DNA from 2 places in the Bartonella propinqua genome. Region 1 is predicted to be linked to the other one. Evidence: predicted binding sites of a transcription regulator. Region 1 holds the regulator's gene; the other holds the start of a gene.
The links. Region 1 encodes LexA, which represses DNA repair genes until DNA is damaged. Its sites were predicted from a motif close to TGTTCNNNNTGTGTTCNG; they were not measured.
Positions count from the first base shown of each region.

Region 2: uvrA (excinuclease ABC subunit UvrA) is a predicted target of LexA. The motif match lies at 4,432-4,449, and genes of this name have one in related genera.

Region 1 covers NZ_JBLEBK010000005.1:68,805-76,890, forward strand. Annotated here, with positions in the region: gene map (type I methionyl aminopeptidase) at 1-174, opposite strand, end outside; gene sfsA (DNA/RNA nuclease SfsA) at 167-883, opposite strand; gene ACMFKV_RS05010 (RNA methyltransferase) at 1,192-2,028, shown strand; gene murI (glutamate racemase) at 2,021-2,830, shown strand; gene rpsD (30S ribosomal protein S4) at 3,013-3,630, shown strand; gene ttcA (tRNA 2-thiocytidine(32) synthetase TtcA) at 3,905-4,783, shown strand; gene lexA (transcriptional repressor LexA) at 6,170-6,880, opposite strand; tRNA gene ACMFKV_RS05035 (tRNA-Lys) at 7,579-7,654, shown strand; gene ACMFKV_RS05040 (septal ring lytic transglycosylase RlpA family protein) at 8,036-8,086, shown strand, end outside.
Region 2 covers NZ_JBLEBK010000007.1:27,059-35,144, forward strand. Annotated here, with positions in the region: gene glnA (type I glutamate--ammonia ligase) at 1-832, opposite strand, end outside; gene ACMFKV_RS05760 (P-II family nitrogen regulator) at 887-1,225, opposite strand; gene uvrA (excinuclease ABC subunit UvrA) at 1,506-4,415, opposite strand; gene ssb (single-stranded DNA-binding protein) at 4,640-5,158, shown strand; gene gyrA (DNA gyrase subunit A) at 5,391-8,086, shown strand, end outside.

The DNA.
Region 1 (8,086 bases):
ATCATCAATTTCTTGTGTAGTAACTCCAGGCTTAATAATATCGATAAGTGCATCAAGGCATTCAGCAGCAATACGACCAACTTCACGCATTTTAGCAAAAGCGTGATCATCAAAAATACGGATTTGCCCATTAGATTTTAAAGGCATTTTATTATATTCGATATAATCAACCATTGTTTTTTCTATTTTCTATTTCTACTCTATGAATCGGAAAGATACCTTCTATACTTACGTGACATTTTACAGCATAAAATTCTACCCCCGATTTTAGCGCCAAATCAAATTTACATCCATAGATGGGATCAAGATCATAACAAACTTTAAAAGCTGAACAATCTTCCCGTTGAATCATATAAAGCATAGCGGCTCGTTTTCCTTGTTGCACGATTTTTATGAGTTCATCAAGATGACGTGTGCCGCGTTTTGTTTCGGTATCAGGGAACTCCGCTAATCCTTTTTGACGCATGAAGTGAACATTTTTAACTTCTAGATAACAGTCAGGGAGGATATTGTCACGCAGGAGAAAGTCAATACGTGATTGTGTCCCATAGTACTGTTCCTTCAGAATTGTTGTATATTTGCTAAATTCTGGTAATAGGTTATTTTGAATTGCTTCTAATGCAAGTTTGTTGGGTAAAGTCGTATTGATACCAACCAAAGTATTATTTGCTTCAACAATTTCTAATTGATATGCGTATTTTCGTTTAGAATTATTGTTATATGAAAGCCAAACATTAGAATTGGGGATTGTTAATCCAAGCATTGATCCTGTATTGGGAACTGAAACGGTAAAAATACGTTGATCGTCCCATTTAACATCGGCAAGAAAGCGTTTATAGCGACGAACAAGTTTTGCAGGAAAAAGTTTTGGGACAAAAAGCATGTTCTTTTTTAGAATGTATGTTTTAATAATTCAACTCGGAGTATAATCCGTAATTGTTATAATGTGTCAAGCAAGGCTGTATTGATGCAAAAAACACTATATAATTTACATGAGCGCTATAAAACAGAATTTAATTTTTGTTTTCATAATCTACTGTTAAATTTTTGGAGCCATTTAAAATTCTTTTAAAGTTGTTAATTAACTCGTAAGTTTTGAATAAAAAGGTTATTTTTTAGGGAATTTTTTTGAGAAAGTTGCGTTCAAAAAATAGTGATAAGAGCCGTAATTGATAAAATTAGGTAAAATTGATGGCTGGAACAAATAGGAATCGTAAAAATTTAATAAATGGTCCAATGATCATTTTAGTTGAGCCGCAGTTACCAGAAAATATTGGTATGGTGGCAAGGGCAATGGCAAATTTTGGACTCTCTAAGCTTCGATTAGTTAAGCCTCGCGAAGCATTTCCCAATGAAAAAGCTAGAGCTGCAGCGAGCAAAGCAGATCATGTCATTAACGATGCAGTAATTTTTGATACGTTACGTGATGCTATCGCAGATTTGCACTATGTTTTTGCTACAACAGCACGTGAAAGATGTGGTTTTAAAACTGTAAAAAGTGCTGTTGAAGCAGCAAATATATTGCGTCAGCGTGAAAATATTGGACATAAAACAGGTATTTTATTTGGAAGAGAACGGTGGGGACTAGAAAATGAGGAAATCAGTCTTGTTGATGAAATCATCACTTTTCCAGTGAATCCTGCTTTTGCGTCACTTAATATTGCACAAGCAGTTTTACTTATGTCTTATGAGTGGATGAAGTCAGGTCTACAGGATGTGAGCGATACGGCTTTTCGTGCGGTAGAGATGGAGCCAGCTAGTAAAGCAACGTTTCATGGTTTTCTATCTCAATTAGAGAGCGCTTTGGATGTTCGTGGATATTTTAGACCTCAAGAACGCAAAGAGGTAATGCTTGCAAACATGCGCTCTGTTTTTACACGCGCTAATTTTAGCGAATCTGAGGTTCGCTTGTTACGGGGAGTTATATCTTCATTAGATCATTTTTCGCCCAAATTTCCACGGGGGAGTGGTGCGCCTGTAGGTCGTGATCGAAAGAAAATTAAGGTAGGTATGAATACTGATGATTGAACAGCCTCTTCTTTTTTTTGATAGTGGAATTGGTGGCTTAACCGTGTTGAGAGAAGTGCGTGTTCTTATTCCTGAAGCTCAATTTATTTATGTGGCAGATGATGCAGGGTTTCCTTATGGAAATTGGGAAGAAAATATTTTAAAGAACCGCATTTTAAGGATTTTTACAAATCTTCTAGCACTTTACAATCCCGCTTTATGTGTGGTCGCTTGTAATACCGCTTCTACATTAATGATGGCAGATTTACGGCAAAAATTTCCTCATATTTTTTTTGTAGGGACAGTTCCTGCAATAAAATTAGCGGCTGAACAAACAAAATCTGGTTTGATTTCAGTGTTAGCTACTCCTGGAACAGTTCAACGTGCATATACGCATAAATTAATCAATTCTTTTGCTGGGCAGTGCCATGTTCAGCTTGTTGGAAGTGAAAAGCTTGCTGCATTTGCTGAAAATTACGTACGTGGAAAACCTGTTAATTCTGCAGAATTACGCTATGAAATTTCTCCATGCTTTGTTGAGAAAAACGGCAAATATACTGATATTATTGTTTTAGCTTGTACGCATTATCCTTTTTTGATTCACTTATTTCGTGAACAAGCTTTGTGGTCAGTTGAATGGATTGATACAGCAAAATCTATAGCCAAATACACTAGATCATTATTGCCAAGAATACATCATCAAAATATAAAAAAGAGTAAAGATTTTGCGTTGTTTACATCGCAAAATATAACGTCTTCTACTGAGCGTTTATTAAAAGGATTTGGCTTAAATATAATGAAAGGAGTTGACTTTGGGGTGTAAGATCAATAAGACTATTTCAGCTTTTTCTTTTAAGAAAATGGCGTTAATTGACGTGTCCCGTGGATGACTTTGCAGATTATTTGTTAAGCTATCCTGTCAGTCTTTATATATTTGAAGGCAGAGGAGGGCGCGTTTCCTTGAGCTTTAGTTAAAGTCTTGTAGTTTATTTTAAAGGAAATGCGATGAGTAAACGCGAAACAACAAAATATAAAATTGACCGCCGTATGGGAGAAAATATTTGGGGTCGCCCGAAATCTCCTGTTAATCGTCGGGATTATGGTCCAGGTCAGCATGGACAACGTCGTAAAGGAAAACTTTCTGATTATGGTGTGCAGTTGCGTGCTAAGCAGAAGTTGAAAGGGTTTTACGGTGATATCTCAGAAAAACAATTCCGTAAAACATATGAAGAAGCAGCTCGTCGGCGTGGTGATACTGGTGAAAACTTTATCGGTCTTTTAGAATCGCGTTTAGATGCTGTGGTTTACCGTGCAAAATTTGTACCTACGATTTTTGCTTCTCGCCAGTTTATCAATCATGGTCACGTTAATGTAAATGGTCGACGTACAAATATTCAATCATATCGCTGTAAGCCAGGTGATGTTATTGAGGTTCGTGAAAAGTCAAAAAAACTTGTTTTAGTTTTGGAATCTGTGCAATTGGCAGAACGTGATGTACCAGAATACATTGAAGCAGATCATAATCAGATGAAAGCAACATTCACGCGTATTCCTGCTTTTGCAGATGTTCCTTATGCTGTGCAGATGGAGCCTAATTTGGTTGTTGAGTTTTATTCTCGATAAATTTTTTAGAAGGGGTATCACCCTTTCAATTTTGCTATATATCAGAAATATTTGTTACTTTATTGTCGTTGAAGCTAACAGATAATTTATGTAAATTGGTGCTATATCAAATTTATTGTTATGTTTTATAGCAATAAAGTTTGGTATAGCTTTGTTTTGAATTTGCGTATCTAATTATAGATTAAATGGTGTTAGTTTAAGCTGCGTTATATCTGTTGTTGTCTATGTTACTGTTGCAAGACGAACTATTATATTATGCAGGATTTATGGTCTTATGAATAATACTTTAGTCGAGTATCAGACTTTAGAAAAAAATAGAGATAAAACTGATTCTTGTGCAGTTGAAATTGATGATTGTCATCCGATATTTCGGGCTGTACCTTCGACTGTAGAATTTAACAAATTACGCAAACGGCTTTTGCGTCATATGCGGCAAGCGTTTGATGATTTTTCTATGCTCTCTTCAGGAAAAAAATGGCTTGTTGCTTTATCTGGCGGAAAAGATTCTTACGGTTTACTAGCGCTTCTTCTAGATTTAAAATGGCGTGGTTTTTTACCTGTTGAAATTCTGGCTTGCAATCTTGATCAAGGACAACCAGGATTTCCAAAACATATTCTTCCAGATTTTTTAAATTCTTATCAAATTCCGCATCGTATTGAATATCAGGATACTTACTCAGTTGTTACAGATAAATTGGCACATACGCAAACATATTGCTCTCTTTGCTCTCGGCTGCGACGCGGTAATTTATATCGTATTGCGCGTGAAGAGGGGTGTTCTGCATTAGTTCTCGGACATCATCGTGATGATGTTTTAGAAACGTTTTTTATGAATTTATTTCATGGTGGCAGATTAGCAGCCATGCCTGGGAAGCTTATAAACGATGAAGGGGATCTTTTTGTTTTGCGCCCCCTTGTTTACGCTGCTGAAGAAGATATGGAGAAATTTTCTCAGGCAATGCGATTTCCTATTATTCCTTGTAATCTTTGCGGTAGTCAGGATGGTTTACAACGCAATGCAATGAAGGAAATGTTGAAAGATATTGAAAATAGAATGCCAGGACGTAAAGATACCATGATTCGTGCCTTGACGAACGTGCGTCCAAGTCACTTGCTTGATAAAAAAATTTTTGATTTTAAAAACTTATTGTAAGTATTAGATGCTAATCAGGATAAGTTTAAGCTTTTTATAACTATTTTGAATTTACTTTTCTATAAAGGTCATAAGTACCTGATTATTCAATTTTAACGGTAATAAAATGACTTCTACATTAAATGATTGTCGTGGTAATAAATCATACATTATTTATCTTTGAAGAATCATATTAACTGCAGTTTTTAGCTGTTTTGTTTTCATTTTCATTACTAAAAAACTGGAATTTTTTTCAATTATTTTCTCTCACTATGCGAGAAGTGGTGTTTAAATCTCCATTAATTTTTCTGGGAAAGCCGATAATAAATATTAATCACAAGGTGAGATTTAGAAATTTTTAAATACTATAAAAATTGGCATTTTTTATTATATTACATGAAATAGTTTGTAGATTTATGCTGAAAAAGAGTATTTAAATAAGCAAGTACTTTTCTTGCAGTTATAAGCTCAATAGCTTCACCGACCTGAAGGTCAGGATAAAAAATAATGCATGCGTATCGCAATACTTCATATTGCCTAGTTTGCGAAAAAGATCGAAAAATTTGGTTTTTTATACGATTTTTTCCAAAATTTTCGAGATATTTAATATCAATGCTATAAGCACTTGTATTTTATAAAATAATCTAAATTTTTTTTAGTACAAATTTTTTAGATTTATCAATAATATCACGGATAATGCGTGAAATAAGATTATTGTGTAAAGTAGTGATAATACAAAATTACATCCACTATAACATCTTTCAGAAGCTCTTAAGTAAGCATAATGGTGAGGTATTAAGCAAATAGTTTACAGAGGAATTAAATCGATAAAGTGAGTATGATTTAAAAGAATCATTATATGAATTGCTTGTATAATGCCTTTATAGGCTTGCAGTTATGTTAACAGCAAATACATTGAGATATATTTAGTAAATAGTGTCAAGGGCAGTACCAAAATATCTAGTTACAATAGTTTTTTTATTTTTGAGGATTATATTAATATTAGCCAATAATTCATTTCAGAAAACATTAAGAAAAGTATAGCTATTCACAATAATAAGATCAGATATCTTGATATCTAATATGTAAGAATTTTTAATCTTCAAATTGAAAATTTGTAATAATTTTCTCAAAAACTATAAATATTTTTAGAAATATGAAAAAAATGATACTGATAAAAGATACTACAATGATAATTACTAAAACTTTATAAAAATTAAGTACCATTTACTATTTTTATTTTATAATTAATAATAAAATAATGAATTTTGTTTTTATATATACAAAATATATTTTTTATATATTTATTTAAATTTTTTCTGTATGAAAATATACTTATAATCTTCACAAAAATACTGAATAATTTGTAATTTATATATATTGAATATGTTAACAAGTTTTTTATTTTTAATATTTGCGAATAAGTCCGATTAGTTTTCCTTGTATCTCTATACACTTAGATTTGTATATGCGTGTTTCATAGAGAGGATTTGCAGCTTCTAATGCAATAGAGGCTCCTTTGCGTCGATAACGTTTTAAGGTTGCTTCTTTTTTATCAATGAATGCAATAACAATTTCACCGGACATTGCTGTACTTTGTTGTTTAACAATTATCGTGTCTTTGTCAAAAATACCAGCTTCAATCATAGAATCATCTTTCACTTCTAAAGCATAGTACTCACCTACACTCAACATATCTTGTGGTAAAGAAAGTGTATCTGTTTGTTGCAGTATAGAGGAAATAGGGACACTTGTAGCAATGCGCCCCATAATGGGGATAATAATATTTTTTTTATCTTCTTCATCAAATTTATCGAGACCAAAATTTTTTGATATCCCTCTTTTATTTTTTTCTATTACAGTGGGAGAAATTTTACGAGCTGAAGAAAGATTAAATGTTATTTTACTGGGGAGTCGAATAACTTCCATTGCACGAGCACGGTTATGCAGGCGGCGTATAAACCCTCGTTCTTCTAAGGTTGTAACAAGTCTATGAATGCCAGATTTTGAAGCAAGTTCCAATGCTGTTTTCATTTCATCAAATGATGGAGAAATACCAGTTTCTTTTATATGATTGTGAATGAACAAAAGTAGTTCATATTGTTTACATGTCAGCATTCAATAATCCAATCAAAAAAGAGGCAAATAGACAATAAAACGTATTTATATTTTAATTTTTCTACAAATTTTTGCAATTTAAATTAAAAATATTTGCTTTATGTTTTTATTTTTTAAATAAAAATAATATAAAATATTTATTATTTGTAATATATTTTATAATTTATTTATGATATTTTTAATATTAATTAAATTATTTTAATTTTTAAATAATAAAAATAATAATATTCTGCACATAATTTATTGTAGATTATTTAATTATATAAAAAATTTAAAAATAAAAAATAATATATTTAAAATTATAGAGAAATAAATATTCTATTTCTATAAGAATAATAACATTAGAATTTTTTGATAAGATGTTTTTTTACTTTTATTAAGTATATTTAATAACGATTTTTATCGTTATTGATTTTTAAATTCAGTTTACTGAGTTTATTTGTACTTCAATTTTTTCAATAACTTTGAAATGGTCACAATTTTTATTTCAAGAATCAGAAGCATTTTTATGTTTAAATTACTATTTTTATTCAAGTTTTAAAATGGTAAAAACTGTGTATGCAGTGGTAAAGAAGGGAAAAAATTAGAAAAATATTGATAACTCAAAATAAAAATAATATTTTCTCTAAAAAGTGTTGACCAAATGAAAAGTCAACCGTATGTTCCACCTGTTTTTACAAGCAATGTGATTTGTTTGAGAGCGCGTAGCTCAGTTGGTAGAGCAACTGACTTTTAATCAGTAGGTCCAGGGTTCGAATCCCTGCGCGCTCACCAAGTTAATAATATTTCTAAATTTCATGAGAATGATGAGTATTTATTGAGCTGATTATTGTTTTACAGTTATTGTTTGCATGATTAGAACAATTTATTGCTGTTTATATAGAACCATTCCACCTATTCACAGCTTATATTATCAGATTGTATTTTTATTAATGCATTGATTTTATTATATTTTAATTCATCCTAATGTTTGCTCGATAGCATTTATTTTTTACAGCGGAAAAAAAGGTTAACATTATGTTAATTTCTTGATAAATGGTGCATTTCAAAAATATCATAGAGGGAAATAGTTTACGAGTGTGGGTTTTTTGTTGCGTATAGAGAGTGTGATTTGTTTTTTGCGTTAAATAACTAACAAAAATAAGCGGGCTAAAAATGTTTTTAAATGACAAAGAAAAATTTACTTCCATTGTTAAATCAATATGC
Region 2 (8,086 bases), on a different contig from region 1:
CTTTCCAAATGGATATATGTACATGCATGCCAGATCCATTATCACCAAAAACTGGTTTTGGCATAAAAGTTGCTGTTTTTCCGTAGCTATTTGCTATTTGATGCACAACATATTTAAAAATTTGCATTTTATCAGCTTCACGAACTAAAGTATCAAAACGAATACCTAATTCATGCTGGGCTGCAGCCACTTCGTGATGGTGTTTTTCAACACGAACGCCCATATCTTTTAGCGTCGTGAGCATTTCAGAGCGCATATCTTGGCAAGAGTCGATTGGAGGAACTGGAAAATAACCGCCTTTCATTCGTGGACGGTGACCGAGATTCCCCATCTCATATTCAGTGTCATCATTTGATGGAAGTTCATTTGAATCGAGTTTAAATCCTGTGTTGTAGGGGTCAGTCTTATAGCGCACGTCATCAAAAATAAAAAATTCTGCCTCCGGACCTACATTGATTACATCTCCGATTCCTAAGGATTTCATATAAACTTCAGCCCTTTTGGCAATAGAACGAGGATCTCTACGATAAAATGCTCCAGAAACAGGATCGAATACGTCACAAAATATGACTAAAGTAGATTGAGCAAAAAAAGGATCAATATGTGCTGTTTCTGGGTCTGGCATCAGTGCCATATCGGATTCATTAATTGTTTTCCATCCAGAAACTGACGAGCCGTCAAACATAACACCATCGCTAAATGTATCTTCGTTGATTTCTGCAATATCCATTGTGACGTGATGCAATTTTCCTCGTGGGTCGGTAAAGCGTAAATCGACAAAACGTATGTCATTGTCTGCAATCTGTTTAAGAATATCTGATGCGGTTGTCATATTCCATTTCCTTATTGGATTGAGGTGGATAAAAAAGGTGAAAAATTTTGAGGATTAAAGGGCATCAGTTCCAGATTCGCCAGTGCTAATACGAATGGCATTATCAATGGAAGAAATGAATATTTTTCCATCTCCGATATGTTTTGTTTGAGCTGCTTTACGTATTGCATCAACGGTTTTCTCCAGCATTTCATCAGTAATAACAATTTCAATCTTTACTTTAGGTAAAAAATCAACAACATATTTAGCACCACGATAAAGTTCTGTATGTCCTTTTTGACGTCCAAAACCCTTTGCTTCTGTTACGGTAATAGCATGTAATCCAATTTTTTGAAGCGCTTCTTTCACTTCATCAAGTTTGAAAGGTTTTATAATGGCTTCAATTTTTTTCATGCTGAAATTATCTCCAACGTTATTTTGTCTTTTTAGACTGCACTACATTATATTGGCAACCGTGAGATGTGCAAACAGATACTTTCTACACGGAAAAGTCAAAAATCATATAACTATGTGTTTTTTTTGAAAGATTCTCTTACAGCATAGAAGATGAAGAGCTGTTATTTTGTGAAAAAAAAGCTACAAAAGTTTGTAAAAAAACAAAATGATACAATAAGAAACATGTGACGTTCTTTATTTTATGGTACCATTGATGTTCTATAATGTGGCAAATTTTTTAAGAGTTGGGATCATATAAAGGTCGACGCAGCAAAATTTCTTTCAGAAATTTTCCAGTATAGGAAGTGGGAGCATTAATAATATCTTCAGGGCGTCCAACTGCAACGATTTCACCGCCGCGATCCCCCCCTTCTGGTCCTAAGTCAATAATCCAGTCGGCTGTCTTGATGACTTCAAGGTTATGCTCAATTACCGCAACTGTATTGCCTTGTTCAACAAGTTCATGCAGTACTTCAAGAAGTTTAGAAATATCATGAAAATGTAGTCCTGTTGTTGGTTCGTCTAAAATATAAAGTGTACGCCCCGTTGTTTTGCGTGAAAGTTCTTTAGCAAGCTTTATGCGTTGCGCTTCACCGCCAGAAAGTGTTGTGGCTTGCTGCCCTACTTTAAGATAACCGAGACCGACTTTTATAAGAGTCTTCATTTTGTTGTGAATAGCAGGAACAGCTTGAAAAAAATTCTCTGCCTTTTCTATTGTCATATCTAGGATGTCTGCAATAGACTTTTCTTTAAATTTTACTTCCAGCGTTTCTCGATTATAGCGCTTGCCTTGGCATACGTCGCAAGTAACATAGACATCGGGCAGAAAATGCATTTCAATTTTGATAACCCCATCACCTTGACATGCTTCACATCGTCCTCCCTTAACATTAAATGAAAAACGTCCAGCTCGATAACCGCGGGCTTTTGATTCTGGTAATTCGGCAAACCATTCACGGATTGGAGTAAACGCGCCTGTGTAGGTTGCTGGATTAGAGCGCGGGGTGCGTCCAATAGGTGCTTGGTTGATATCGATGACTTTATCAAGAAATTCTAAACCTTCAATTTTGTCGTAGTTTGCTGGGCTGTGATGACTTCCCATGATATGACGTGATGCAGCTTTGAAAAGGGTTTCAATGAGGAATGTTGATTTTCCTCCACCTGAAATGCCAGTTATGCATGTGAAGGTTCCAAGAGGGATGTTAGCACTAATATTTTTGAGGTTATTACCTCGAGCACCGATGACTTTGAGTGTTTTTGATTTTGATATTTTGCGCCGTTGAGTGGGCACTGTAATTGCCATTTTTCCTGAAAGATATTGGCCTGTGAGGGAAGATGGATTTTCTATAATCTCTTGTGGTGTTCCCTGCGCTATGATTTCTCCACCATGAATACCTGCAGCAGGACCAATATCAACGACATGGTCTGCAGTAAGAATAGCATCTTCATCATGTTCGACAACAATAACTGTATTGCCGAGATCGCGCAGATGGCGCAGCATTTTTAAGAGACGTTCATTATCGCGTTGGTGTAAACCAATAGATGGCTCATCTAAAATATAAAGAACACCTGTAAGACCAGATCCAATCTGAGATGCTAACCGAATACGTTGGCTTTCTCCTCCTGAAAGTGTGCCTGAATTTCGAGATAAGGTAAGATATTCAAGTCCTACATCATTTAAAAAAGCCAGACGTTCACGAATTTCTTTTAAAATACGTACTGCAATATGACGCTGCTTTTCAGTCAAATATTGGTGAATGTTAGTAAACCAATCATTTGCTTTTAAGATAGAAAGTTCTGATATTTGCCCAATATGCATCCCATGAATTTTTACAGCTAATGCTTCTGGTTTTAAACGATAACCATGGCAAGCTGGGCAAGGTGAGGAAGACATATAACGTTCGATTTCTTCACGTGACCATGCCGAATCTGGCTTTTCCCACCGTCGTTTCATATTTGGAATAACACCTTCAAAATATTGGGTTATTTTATCCTCATCTAAATCATTTTTATGGGCAGAAAAAATTTCTTTTCTTTTTGTGCCATATAAAATAGCGTTTTGTGCTTCATTAGAAAGTGCGCACCATTTATCTGTGAGTTTGAATTCATAAATTTTTCCCAATGTTTCTAGGGTTTTGTTATGAAAACATGAGGATGATTTAGACCAAGGGACAATTGCTCCAGCTTTTAAGGTGAGGTTTTTATTGGGTATAATTTTTTCTGGGTCGATTGTCTTTTTTATGCCTAGTCCATCACAAATAGGGCAAGCTCCAAAAGGATTATTAAATGAAAAGAGTCGTGGTTCAATCTCAGGGATAGAAAAACCAGATATAGGGCAGGAAAATTTTTCCGAAAAAATAAGCCGTTTATGTGTTTCATTTTTCGATTTATTGACAGCTTCTTTTTCTTTTTGTGGCAAAGGTTGATCTGCCATTTCAGCAACCGCAATCCCATTTGCTAGCTTTAAACATGTTTCTATACTGTCAGCTAAGCGAGACGCCATATCATCGCGCACAACAATGCGGTCAACAACTACATCTATGTCATGTTTATATTTTTTATCAAGGGGAGGGGCATCAGGAATTTCATAAAATTTTCCATCAACTTTAACACGTTGGAAACCTTTTTTTAAAAGTTCCATTAACTCTTTTTTATACTCTCCCTTTCGTCCTCGCACTAAGGGTGCCATAATAAAAACCCGCGTACCTTCTGGTAAGTCCATAATTTGATCGACCATTTGGCTTACAGTCTGGCTTTCAATGGGAAGTCCCGTAGCAGGAGAATGAGGGATACCAATACGTGCAAAGAGAAGACGCATATAGTCGTGAATTTCGGTGACAGTTCCCACCGTTGAACGAGGATTACGGCTGGTCGTTTTTTGTTCAATGGAGATGGCTGGAGAAAGACCATCTATTCGGTCGACATCTGGTTTTTGCATCATTTCTAAAAATTGACGCGCATAAGCGGAAAGGCTTTCAACATAGCGGCGTTGACCTTCAGCATAAATTGTATCAAAAGCCAAGGATGATTTTCCTGAGCCAGAAAGTCCTGTTATGATAATCAATTTATCACGGGGGAGGTCTAGATCAATATTTTTAAGGTTATGTTCACGTGCGCCGCGAATGGAGATGTATTTTTGATGAGTCATGTCTATCCTTGGCATATGTAACAAAAATTGAACATTTGAAATGAAATAAAACTGTTTTTTTGGAACTACAATGTGTTTAATTACCTTAACATCGCAAAAGATTGCAAGTTTTGTGGGAAAAAAGACAAAGATAGAAAGCTTTTTATTCTAAAAGACGGAATAAACTATACGTTGTTGTCATTTTTTGTTATAATTGCTCTGTTTACGATTTTGGAGTTTATGCGATGGCTGGTAGCCTTAATAAAGTTATTTTGATTGGTAATCTTGGTGCGGATCCTGAAATCCGCCGTTTAAATTCTGGTGATCAAGTGGCAAATCTGCGTATTGCTACTTCAGAAAGTTGGCGTGATCGCAATACAAATGAGCGTAAAGAACGCACCGAGTGGCATAGTATTGTTATTTTTAACGAAAATCTTATCAAAATTGTGGAGCAATATTTAAAAAAAGGGAGCAAAATTTACATTGAAGGTCAGTTGCAGACGCGCAAATGGCAAGATCAGAATGGTAACGACCGTTATACAACAGAGGTTGTTTTGCAAAAATACCGTGGTGAATTACAAATGCTTGATGGACGTGGAGTAGCGGGTGGAGAGCAAATGCAAGGAGCAAATCAATCGAGTGGTAATTATGGCAGCGGTGGTTTTGGTGACAGTAGCTCAAATCCGAGAGATGTTTTTGGTCAAAGCAATAACACGTCGGGAGAGAGTTTTTCACATAAATTAGATGATGACGTACCTTTTTGATGGTTTTAAAGATACAATATTGTTTTTTGTATCTGTGTGGTTATTTGTTTTAACTTTTTAAATGCAGGATAGTAAATACTGGTCGTTTTGTTTACGATTATGAGTACAAGTAAATAACATATTGAAAATTATTGTTAAACTTCTTCTCTGTTGCAGGAGGGAAGTTAGCTTTTTGACATATTTTTCGATATACAAAGAGTAAAGTGATTCTTTTTTTGAAAGTCTTGAAACTGTGACCGATCTTACTCCACTACCAGAGCGTGATGTGCTCACTGGTATTGAACCAATCAATATTGTTGATGAAATGCAACGCTCCTATCTCGATTATGCGATGAGCGTGATTGTTTCGCGAGCACTTCCTGATGTTCGTGATGGTCTTAAACCGGTTCATCGGCGTATTCTTCATGCTATGAATGAGATGGGGCTCTCTTTCAATAAGCCTTATCGTAAGTCTGCGGGGGTTGTTGGTGAAGTTATGGGGAAGTTTCATCCCCATGGTGATGCTTCAATTTATGACGCGTTGGTACGTATGGCACAGGATTTTTCTTTACGAAATCCGTTGATTGATGGTCAAGGAAATTTTGGTTCTGTTGATGGTGATCCGCCTGCAGCAATGCGTTATACAGAATGTCGTTTAGAAAAAATTTCAGAAGAGCTTTTAGCTGATATTGATAAAGATACTATTGACTTTCAGGATAATTATGATGGACGCGAATGTGAACCTGTAGTTTTGCCAGCGCGTTTTCCTAATCTTTTGGTCAATGGATCAGGTGGTATCGCTGTGGGAATGGCAACCAATATTCCTCCCCATAATCTTGGTGAAGTCGTTGATGGTTGTATCGCCTTGATTGACAATCCCGATATAGCGCTTGATAAAATGATTGAAATCATTCCTGGTCCAGATTTCCCCACTGGTGGTATTATTCTTGGTCACTCTGGTATCCGTTCAGCTTATGAAACTGGGCGTGGTTCAATTATTATGCGTGCTAAGGTTGATATTGAGGAAATTCGCAATGGTCGACAGGCAATTATTGTAAGTGAAATACCTTATCAAGTTAACAAAGCGACAATGATTGAAAAAATGGCTGAATTGGTGCGTGATAAGCGCATCGAAGGGATTTCTGATTTGCGTGACGAATCTGATCGTGATGGGTATCGTGTCGTTATTGAGCTTAAAAGAGACGTTGTTGCAGATGTTGTTTTGAATCAATTGTATCGTTATACGCCACTGCAAACTTCCTTTGGTTGCAATATGGTTGCGTTAAACGGGGGAAAGCCTGAACAAATGACGTTGCTTGATATCCTTCGTGCATTTGTTTCTTTCCGAGAAGAAGTTGTAAGTCGGCGAACAAAATATCTTTTGCGCAAAGCGCGTGAGCGTGCGCATGTTTTGGTTGGTCTTGCTATTGCTGTTGCCAATATTGATGAAATCATAGCGTTAATTCGCAGGGCACCGGATCCGCAGACAGCACGTGTACAGTTAATGGAGCGGCGTTGGTTAGCGGCTGATGTAGCGCCTTTGATAAAACTCATTGATGATCCGCGTCATATTATCCATGAGGATAATACTTATAATTTATCTGAAGAACAGGCGCGTGCTATTTTGGAGTTGCGTTTGCAACGATTGACAGCGCTCGGGCGTGATGAGATTGCTGATGAGTTGAATAAAATTGGAGTGGATATTACCGATTATCTTCATATTTTGGCATCGCGTTCGCGGATCATGGATATCGTGAAAGATGAACTAAGTGCTCTTCGTGAGGCATTTGCAACTCCTCGACGTACTGTATTTGGTTTTGGTAATGCTGAGATGGATCATGAAGACCTGATCGCGCCAGAAGACATGGTGGTAACGGTTAGTCATAGTGGCTATATTAAGCGTGTTCCTCTCAATACATACCGTGCGCAGCGGCGCGGTGGTAAGGGACGTTCTGGTATGTCCACGAAAGATGAAGATTTTGTAACGCGTTTGTTTGTGGTTAATACACATACACCAGTTCTTTTCTTTTCATCACGTGGGATTGTTTATAAGGAGAAAGTTTGGCGTTTACCTCTTGGTACACCACAATCACGCGGGCGTGCTTTAATTAACATGCTTCCCTTGCAGCAAGGTGAACGCATAACAACTATTATGCCTTTGCCAGAAGATGAAGCCAGTTGGAGCGCATTGGATGTTATGTTTGCAACTACGCGTGGAACTGTGCGCCGCAATAAATTATCAGATTTCGTTCAAGTTAATCGTAATGGTAAAATTGCAATGAAACTTGATGAAGAGGGAGATGAGATTCTTTCTGTAGAAACTTGTACAGAATCTGATGATGTTGTTCTGACAACAGCTAATGGACAATGTATTCGTTTTCCAGTTGTTGATGTTCGGGTATTTGCGGGTCGTAATTCAGTTGGAGTGCGTGGTATCAACTTAGTTAAAGGGGATAAAGTTATTTCAATGACTATCTTAGAGCATGTTGAAGCAACATCGGTTGAGCGTTCTGCTTATGTTAAACGTGTGATTAATGAACGGCGTGCAGCTGGTGCGGATGCTGAAGATGTTTTAACTCTGGATGAAGGTGATGGAGAAACTGAAACAGAATTGACGGATGAACGTTATACCGAACTTCATGCTCGCGAGCAAATGCTTTTAACAGTGAGTGAATTTGGTTATGGGAAACGGTCTTCCTCATATGAGTTTCGTATTTCTGGACGTGGTGGAAAAGGGATTCGCGCAACCGATCCATCTAAGACGGCTGAAATTGGTAAATTAGTGGCAGCTTTTCCAGTGAAGGTACAAGATCAAATTATGTTGGTATCGGATGGGGGGCAACTTATTCGTGTTCCTGTTGATGGTATTCGTATAGCTGGTCGTTCGACTAAGGGAGTAACGATTTTCAACACAGCTGAGGGGGAAAAAGTCGTATCGGTTGAGCGTAT